Regions from separate parts of the Pseudoalteromonas sp. Scap06 genome, predicted to be linked through region 3. Evidence: predicted binding sites of a transcription regulator. Region 3 holds the regulator's gene; each other region holds the start of a gene.
The links. Region 3 encodes sigma-54, which starts transcription at its own class of promoters, with help from an activator protein. Its sites were predicted from a motif close to GTTGGCACGNNNNTNGNNT; they were not measured.

Region 1 (3,285 bases), 1.1 Mb from region 3:
ATTGCGGGTATTGCTATGGGTATTCGTAAACCGTTCAAAGCGGGTGATGTTATCGAGACCGATAACGTATTTGGTTCAGTGCATTCAATAAATTTACGTAACACACTAATAGAGAGCTTTTACGGGCAGTTGATACTGGTTCCTAATAAAATACTATTTAGAAATGTACTGCGTAATTACAGCACTTTAGGGGTCAGAAGAATAGAAGTACCAGTAGGTATTTCTTACGCTGACGATATAGAAAAAGCCAGTGAAGTTATTGTCGAAAAAATTAATCAATTCGACTTTGTGATCCGCAAAGATGAGACCGCGGTGTACGCAGAAGGCTTTGGTGATAGCAGTATAAACTTATTGGTATGGTTTTGGATTAAATACCCTGGTGAGCCCGATTTTATGACGGTGCGTCACAAAGGTGTTGTGGCAGTAAAGCAAGCACTCGATGCTGCTGATATAAGTATTCCGTTTCCTATTCGTACGTTGGATTTCGGTATTAAAGGCGGTGAAAAACTCGATGCCATGATAAGCGATAAAATAAGTCAGCAGTCAACTAGTAAAGAGGCTGATAGCAACACTGATACAAGCCAGGAAAGCAATTAATTTTAAATTTACAAGGGTAAAGCGGTAGGAAAAACTTACTGACTATCAGCGCGTTTTTACAAAGTAAAAACGCGCTTTTTATTATAATTAATTGATGTTCGGAAGTAACTAAAGCCTTGCGTTAACTAAGTTAAAAGCGTCTCAATTAGAAAACTATATCGATAAGGTTTCTCATTTCAAAATAGATTATTTAATTAATCGAATATGTTCTCAAGCTTGATGCAAGCCCTATATAGAAGTGTCTTTGAGTAAAGGATTCAATGGTATAAGTAGCTGCAATGAGCGTCGCGATTGGCGCGTAAACTAAAAGGCTTTTAATCAAGCTATTTATACTGGCTCGGGAGTATGTTCTGCATTAAATTATATCTTGCAGGCCATAAAAAGCGCCGCTTGTGTTGGAGCAACAAGCAGCGCTGAAGAATAAGTTAAGAAGGAGATGTATTAAATCACACTAATTTTGTTACGAATGACTTTAACCCCATCCATATTTTCTAAAAATTTTTGTGCAAGAGCACGTTCAAAACCGTTATTAGCTTTGCCTTTAAGTTCAACGTCGCCATTTTCAACCTGTACGTTTAAATTTTTTAATTCTAGGTTTGGGTTAGTACGTAATTCATGAGTAATAGATTGCTGTAAAGTAGCTTGTGTGGCCACACTACTCACTATCGCTAAATGCGTTGCTGCACTAACTTTAAAAGCAGAGACTAATAAAAATAAACAACAAAACGAAATAAAACCGATAGTAAATTTAATGCGACTCATAACTATATCCTTAATGTGTTTTGAAAAATTATCGCCGTTATTTGGCGTTTTAATACTCATATATTGACTAGGGTTACAAGTTTCATTCCAAATTTAACTGTTTGAAATAATTGGGTATTTTATTAAGTGGTTATTCAGCTAAGTAGTTTTTACATATTACTCTGAATTGCTTACTCACTGTTTTTAAGCCACAAAAAAGCCGACAAACGTCGGCTCAATCAAATGTACTAAAGCTAAAGCTATTTTTTCTTTTTAGCTTTGGCTTTTTTCTTCGCTTTCATTTTTACTGGATCTTTACGCTTTTTAACTGGTGGCTTAGCTTCTTTATGTTTTGGCTCTAATCCTTTAAATACACGGCGTTTTAGCTTCTGCTCTATGTAACGTTCTACTTTGTAAAGGATGCCAATATCGTGTGCTTCAATTAGTGAAATTGCTATGCCTTTTTTACCCGCGCGACCTGTACGGCCAATACGGTGTACGTAAACATCTGCAGTGCGAGGCATATCAAAGTTAATTACGTGGCTTATATCAGCTACATCAATACCACGCGCGGCTACATCGGTCGCGACTAAAATGCGGGTTTTGCCACTGTGGAAATTTTCCATCGCTTTCATGCGTTTATCTTGTGGCATTTCACCACGTAGCCACGCAGCTTTAACGCCGTTATTGGTTAGTTCACCAATAAGGGTTTCAAGGCGCTCACGAGTTTTTACAAACACAATCGCTTTACTAACATCAGGGCCGTTTAAGGTGTTAACTAATAGCTCAAGCTTGTGATGGTAATCGTCAGCTAAATGAACCCATTGATGTATTTTAGCTTTTTCTTTGCGTGATGATTCGGCTTCAAGTAGAGCCGGGTCGTTTAAAATACGCTCTGCAAATAATTCTACGCTGTCACCTTCAAGAGTAGCTGAGAATAAAAAGCACTGACGACGGTTTTTAGCTTCATCACAAATACGCAGCATTTCTTTACGAAAGCCCATGTCGAGCATGCGGTCGGCTTCATCAAGAATGAGCATTTCTACGTTTTCTGCGTGGAAGTTTTCAGTTTCCAAATACTCCATTAAACGCCCAGGTGTGGCGATTAAAATGTCGTTATTATTTTCAAAAATTTCTTTGTGTGTACCGTAATTAATACCGCCGGTAACCACCCCAATTTTTAAGTGGGTTTGTTTTGCAAGTAACTCACATTGTTCATGAATTTGATAAGCAAGCTCGCGAGTTGGGGTCATAATTAATACCCGTGCAAAGCCCGGATCACGACGCGGGAAATCCATTAAATATTGAATTGCTGGAATTAAGAATGCCGCCGTTTTACCCGTACCTGTCGGTGCAGACGCTAAAATATCACGCCCTTGCAACGCCTCAGGAATGGCTTGTTGTTGAATGCTAGTAGGGGTTTCAAAACCCATTTTATTAATAGCATTGAGTAGCTTATTATCAAGATCAAATTCAGAAAATTGCATAGAGTGTCAAAAATAGGGGACAATTGCCGTTAATTATACGCACTTAAATCTACTTGGTGAATGAAAAGGTGAAAAAATGTCTGGTTTTGCATTTAAACAATTTAAGGTTGAGCACGACCAGTGCGCCATGAAGGTCTCTACCGATGGTATTTTACTCGGGGCATGGGCTGATTTAAGCGATGCTAGTTCGTTATTAGATATTGGCACAGGCACGGGGTTGTTGGCGTTAATGTGTAAACAGCGAGTGCCAGATTTAAAGGTGAGTGCGGTTGAGGTTGATGAAGCCGCCTACCAGCAAGCTGTAAAAAATTGCCAGCAAAGCCCTTGGCCTGATATTAGTATTTATCATCAAGGCATTCAGCATTTTGCGGCTGAGACTAAATTTGATTGCGTTATATCTAATCCGCCTTATTTTAATCACAGTTTAAAAAGTGATAATGCAGCACGCAATGCCGCTCGC
Region 2 (3,285 bases), 1.1 Mb from region 3:
GTAGTTAACTGTGTCTAAATCGTACTCAATCCAACCACCTTGTGGTACACGCTTATCAAGCTCTAATTTACCGTAGCGTATACGAATTAGGCGTGATACTTCCACATCTTGTGATTGCCATAGACGACGAACTTCGCGATTACGACCTTCATTAAGTGTTACGTTGTACCAGCGGTTAATTCCTTCACCGCCCATAGGCTTTATGCCGGTAAATTTAGCCGGACCATCTTCAAGCTCTACACCGCGAAGTAAGTTTTTCATCGTTTCGTCAGTCACTTCACCAAATACACGAGCGGAGTATTCGCGCTCAACTTCGTAACTCGGGTGCATTAAGCGATTCGCTAATTCACCGTCATTGGTAAAAAGCATTAGCCCTGACGTATTCACATCTAATCGCCCTACCGCTATCCAGCGGTCACCATCAATACGGGGTAAACGATCAAATACAGTTCTACGCCCTTCAGGATCTTTACGGGTGCTTAGTTCACCTTCAGGCTTGTTATACATAATCACACGACAAATTCTGTCAGCTTTTTCTTCAATTTTAACAGTGTGACCGTCCACACGAATTAAATCGGTTTCTTCAACCCTGTCACCTAATTTCGCCACTTTACCATTTACACTCACGCGGTTAGCGTCGATGTATTTTTCCATTTCACGGCGTGAACCTACCCCTGCACGGGCTAGGACTTTTTGTAACTTTTCACCTTGTATACTCATTTGGATGGTTCTCTCACAGAAGGATCACTTAATAACTGGGTAATTTTACTTTGCTGTTGCTCTGGCAATGCGGGTAAATCATGAAGTCCCGTTATCGAAAAATAATCTAAAAATTGTTTAGTCGTTGCATAAAGTGCCGGTTTACCGGGTACTTCTTTATGCCCAACTACTTTAACCCACTCTCTTTCAAGCAGAGTTTTAATAATATTTGAGCCAGTTGCTACACCCCGTACTTGCTCAATTTCACCACGGGTAATGGGTTGCTTATAGGCAATTAGCGACAGGGTTTCGAGTAAAGCTCTCGAGTACTTAGGCGCACGTTCTTGCCATAAATTACTCAACCATGGGCTTAAACTACTGCACGCTTGAAAACGATAGCCACTCCCTACCTCAACTAAACGTATTCCACGCGTCTGATAGTGAATTTGAATGGCCTCTACAGCATCATTAATGCGCGCCATAGAAATTGCTAAGTCGTTTAAAACCGTGTCCTTAAGATGACGTTTTGATACGGGCTTGTCTGCCACGAAAATCGCCGCTTCAATGATTTCAATTAATTGTTCATCACTAATTCGCCGACCAACCATAATCACTCTAAAGTTAATAAAAACACACAGCCATCTATTATGACAGAACAACGGCAAACTAGGAAAACATATTAATAAAATAACATTTAATAGGTATAAAAAAGCCAGTGAAAAACACTGGCTTGGTATCAAGTGTATTTAATAATGTAATTTAGCTATTTTTGAATTGCTCAAGTGCATCGTCTTCTGCAACAGAATCACCATGCTTTTGGATATAGCTATTAAACTCATTTTTACTTACTCGTTTATCTTTATTGCTGTCCATGTAGCCAAAGTGATTTGAAATATCATCATCGTCAGCTTCAGTAACTGAAATAAAGCCGTTGCTGTCATTATCTAAGCTTTTAAAGTCATTTTCTATTTTATCAAACTTCGCAATATCAGCCTTAAATGCAGACTCACTTACTTCACTATCAGTTGCAACTTTACCAGCATTTAGCTGCATATAAGCATCATATTCAGTACGACTTATTTGATTATCTATATTTGTATCTATATTTGAAAAGTGTTGCCAAATACTATCATCGTCAGCTTCAGTTTTTGAGATAAAACCATCGCTATCGTTATCTAAGCTTGCAAAATCACTGTCGATTTTTTCTAGACCCTGATTTGAAGAACATGCAGCTAAGCTCAATGCGGCTAAAATAGTAGAAGCTATCGTTAATTTTTTCATAAGACGTATCCTTGTAAATTAATAAATTTCAATTTAAATAATACAAATACGATGCCAGAATTATAATTCAATAAAAACAATAACTTAAAAACAACACTCTTGTGCAGCGATATTCGACAATGCAATTTTTGCAAACTACTGTGGTAATTTTTGCAAAAAAAAGCTCGGTAAGAACCGAGCTGTTTATATCAAATACGGCAATTTAGATTGCAGCGTCTTGGTAACGCTTTACAAAATCAGTTACGTTTTGGCCATTACACTTTAATGTGTTTAAGTTACCAATTTGCTTACGTACTGGTTGTAAGCCTTGCTTTAATGCAGTCATACATAACTGTGTTTCTTGATGTGAATCTTTTGCAAATACTTCAACTTTAGATGAAGCAACTTGAACCGCTGATTCTTTTTTAGCTATATCTCGGATATCTTGACCATTACATAGGATACTTTTTGAATAACGCGATAAGTACATACCATGCTTTGCAGCCATTTTACGTGCAGCTGAAAAACCTTCATTGGCGCTTACTACACACAAGTTAGACTCTAATTTGTTGTCTTTGCTAAAGTATGTATTGCTTTGTGCAGAAGCAGTAACAGAAACAAAAAGAGAGGCAGCTAAAAGTAATTGAGTTTTCATCAGGGGTAGTCCTATTTGAACGAGTTAAACAAACGATTTCTGCGCATTATATAGACAACTTTTAACATATCAATTGAATATTTTATTTATTTTGTTATTTAATAATGCATTTACAATGTTTAAACATTAAGCAGTAATTGAGCAACAATTGTGCAGTTATTTTCTCATTTCAGTCATGTTATGTCGCTCTAAATGCTGATACAATTTAGCTAACAATGAAAATAAGTTTGAAGGTTAACTTTATGAAAGTGATTTCTTTTAATATCAATGGCCTGCGCGCTCGTCTACACCAGTTACAAGCTATTATTGATAAACATCAACCAGATATTATCGGTCTTCAAGAGATCAAGGTACACGATGAAGCGTTTCCGCTAGATGATGTACAAAAGATGGGTTACCACGTTTATTTTCATGGGCAAAAAGCCCATTACGGTGTGGCAATGTTATGCAAAAAAGAGCCTAAATCGGTATTAAAAGGCTTCTCTACTGACACCGATGAGTCGCAAAAGCGGATGATTAGCGTCACTGTAGAACAAGAAAATGGCCGTGACTTACATGTAATGAATGGCTATTTCCCACAAGGCGATAACATTAATCACGAAACTAAGTTCCCGTATAAACGTCAATTTTATCAAGATTTAATGACCCATCTAAATAGCCATTTCACTCCT
Region 3 (3,285 bases):
TTAGTAAAACCAGGCAAATATTCAATGATTTCATTAAACTGTTGTTGTTCTTTAGGTAAGTTACGCACATCAACACTTACAGCTATTTTATTGTAGCTGTCGGAAACACTACGAACAAGAGAAGGTAATAAATTTAAAGGTATATTATCTACACAATAATAACCTAAATCCTCAACAACGCGTAACGCAACAGATTTACCAGAACCTGAGCGACCACTTATAATTATTAATTCCATTTATCACCCTTTATTATTGCTACGGTTGACTTACAATGATCTGGTACAGCTCATTGTCGGATTTTGCCGCCCGTAATTGCTTACAAAATTCTTTATCGTTGAGCTTTTCAGCTATAGTGGCTAAGGTTTTTAAATGCTGCTTATTGTCACCGTCGGGTACAATTAAGGCAACAAAAATGTCGACCGGTCGATTATCTATTGCATCAAAATTAATAGCCGCTTCGCTCACTAATATAAGTGCAAGAGGCTCTTGTACACCACTCATACGACCATGAGGAATTGCAATTCCTCGGCCTATACCTGTGCTCCCTAGTTTTTCTCTTGCTGTTAATGCATTAAGAATATCTTGTTGAGCTAAATAGGGCAGTTTATTGTGAGCCAATTCACTGATAAATTCTAAAATTCTTTTTTTACTATTAAAAAGGACCGCAGCTTTACTGCAGTCCTGACAGATAAGTGAGCTTAGTTTCATAGTGTTAGTGTCGAGCAAGTTTCTCTTTGTGTTTAATTACTTGACGATCTAGCTTGTCAATCAGCGAGTCTATAGCGGCATACATATCTTGGTGTTCAGTAGAAGCAAAAATCTCAGCGCCACTAACATGAACGGTTGCTTCGGCTTTTTGGTTTAGTTTTTCTACATCGAGAATAACGTGCACATTCGTTATGTGATCAGTGTGCCTCTGTAACTTCGAAAATTTACTATTTACGTAGTCTCTAAGCGAGTCGGTAATATCTACATGGCGACCAGTTAAATTCAGTTGCATAAACATTTTCCTCTTTGTTGTACGCCTTAAATCAAACTTTTACGTTGATTTGACGGGGGAATAGCTAGAGATTCGCGATACTTTGCAATAGTTCTCCTTGCTACTTTAATTCCTTGCTCAGCCAATATATCTGCAATTTTGCTATCACTCAATGGTTTAGCTGAGTTTTCTGCAGCGATTAATTTTTTAATTAATGCGCGTATTGCTGTTGAAGAACATTCACCACCATTTTCAGTGCTTACATGGCTGGAAAAGAAATATTTAAGCTCAAAAATACCGCGTGGTGTATGCATGTATTTTTGCGTAGTAACACGTGAAATAGTCGACTCGTGCATTTCTACCATTTCGGCTACGTCATTAAGTACCATAGGCTTCATCGCCTCAGGACCATGTTCAAAAAAGGCCTGTTGTTGCTGCACAATACAGTTGGTTACTTTAAGCAGCGTGTCGTTTCTACTCTCTAAGCTTTTTATAAACCATTTAGCTTCTTGTAAGTGTGAGCGAATGAACTGGCTATCGCCACTTGATTTGACCGTACGAGACATAGCTGCATATTGGCTGTTTACCCTAATTTTAGGCATGCTATCTGGGTTTAGTTCAACCACCCAACGGCCTTTCACTTTTTTAACCGACACATCAGGAATAACGTACTCTGACTCTTCTCTAACGATAGTGTCTGCCGGTTTTGGGCTAAGGGTGTGAATTAACGTCATGACCTCTTTAAGCTCATCTTCTTTGAGCTTAGTTTTCTTCATTAACGTGCGATAATCACGCGCAGCCAATAAATCAATGTGATCAGTTAAGATCATTTTTGTTTCGTTTAAAAAAGGCGTGTCTTGATCAAACTGATTCAATTGAATACACAAACACTCTTGTAAACTACGCGCGGCTATTCCTACCGGATCAAATAGCTGAATACGCTTTAATACCGCTTCTATTTCATCAAGTTCAACTTCATCTTCTATGTCGTTCTCTTGATTAAAGCTCTCTAATATTTCTTCACAGCTAAGAGTTAAAATGCCCGAATCGTCCACGGCTTCTACGATAGCAATCGCGATGGCTTCATCAGTAGGGCTAAACGGTGTCAGTTGCAATTGCCACATTAAATATTCATGTAGCGTTTCAGTTGAAGAGCCTTGATAAATTGATTCATCTTCAGGCATTGGTCCTGATGAAGAGGCAGGTGCTGCGCTCATGTATTCATCCCATGTAACATCCATTGCCATATCATCGCTAATGGTGTCTTTGGTCATGGCTTCGCCGCTATCTTGCTCATATTCGCTAGGTTTTTCATCAGCTGAAGCACTTAGCGTTGATTCTTCGATATCGGCTTTTTGTTCGTTTTTACCCGCAGCATCTTCACTGTAATCTTGTTCTTCAACTTCAAGCAAGGGATTGCTATCGAGCGCTTCTTGAATTTCTTGCTGGAGATCCAATGTACTGAGTTGCAATAAGCGAATTGCTTGTTGCAACTGTGGAGTCATTGTAAGTTGCTGGCCCATGCGCAGCTGTAATGATTGCCTCATTTATCTCTAACAATCCTTTTAAATTAGTATAATTAATATTAGCAGATGCTTAGTGTAATAACACACATATTAGAGCTTGAACTGCTCGCCTAAATAAACATCGCGTACCGTTTTATCGTTTAATACATATTCTGGAGTGCCTGATGCAATTAACTCTCCATGAGAAACTATGTAGGCTTTTTCACAAACATCAAGAGTTTCGCGTACGTTGTGATCTGTGATCAATACGCCAATTCCTCGATTTTTAAGGTGTTCTATAATTTTTTTAATATCTAATACAGAGATAGGATCAACCCCTGCAAAGGGTTCGTCTAATAGTATAAATTTAGGATTTGCTGCTAATGCTCGCGCAATTTCAACACGGCGGCGCTCACCACCTGATAGGGCCATACCTTGGCTGTCACGAATATGTTGAATACTAAATTCATCAAGTAAATTATTTAAGGTATCTTCACGTTGCTGCTTATTAAGCTCTTTGCGTGTTTCTAAAATAGCCATTAAGTTTTGGTAGACCGTCAGCTTTCTAAAAATCGATGATTCTTGTGGTAAATATCCTATCCCTAGGCGAGCTCGGCTGTGCATTGGTAATAAAGTGATATCTTGATCATCGATTGATATTTTGCCTTTATCGCTCGGTACAAGGCCTACAATCATGTAAAAAGTCGTGGTTTTACCTGCGCCATTGGGGCCAAGTAAGCCGACAATGCTGCCAGCTTCAACCTCTAGGCCAACGTTTTTCACCACTTCACGGCCTTTATA

Region 1: the regulator sigma-54 is predicted to act here: its motif matches at 1,433-1,451, upstream of FLM47_RS12725 (BON domain-containing protein).
Region 2: the regulator sigma-54 is predicted to act here: its motif matches at 2,021-2,039, upstream of FLM47_RS06860 (EF-hand domain-containing protein).

Annotation. Positions count from the first base shown of each region.
Region 1 is NZ_CP041330.1:2,740,132-2,743,416, reverse strand. Features, by position in the region: gene FLM47_RS12730 (mechanosensitive ion channel family protein) at 1-597, shown strand, start outside; gene FLM47_RS12725 (BON domain-containing protein) at 1,039-1,359, opposite strand; gene srmB (ATP-dependent RNA helicase SrmB) at 1,599-2,825, opposite strand; gene FLM47_RS12715 (tRNA1(Val) (adenine(37)-N6)-methyltransferase) at 2,902-3,285, shown strand, end outside.
Region 2 is NZ_CP041330.1:1,495,458-1,498,742, reverse strand. Features, by position in the region: gene rluB (23S rRNA pseudouridine(2605) synthase RluB) at 1-720, opposite strand, end outside; gene scpB (SMC-Scp complex subunit ScpB) at 717-1,307, opposite strand; gene FLM47_RS06860 (EF-hand domain-containing protein) at 1,459-1,980, opposite strand; gene FLM47_RS06855 (exonuclease III) at 2,183-2,614, opposite strand; gene xthA (exodeoxyribonuclease III) at 2,857-3,285, shown strand, end outside.
Region 3 is NZ_CP041330.1:423,500-426,784, forward strand. Features, by position in the region: gene rapZ (RNase adapter RapZ) at 1-236, opposite strand, end outside; gene ptsN (PTS IIA-like nitrogen regulatory protein PtsN) at 256-708, opposite strand; gene hpf (ribosome hibernation promoting factor) at 713-1,000, opposite strand; gene FLM47_RS01980 (RNA polymerase factor sigma-54) at 1,027-2,526, opposite strand; gene lptB (LPS export ABC transporter ATP-binding protein) at 2,596-3,285, opposite strand, start outside.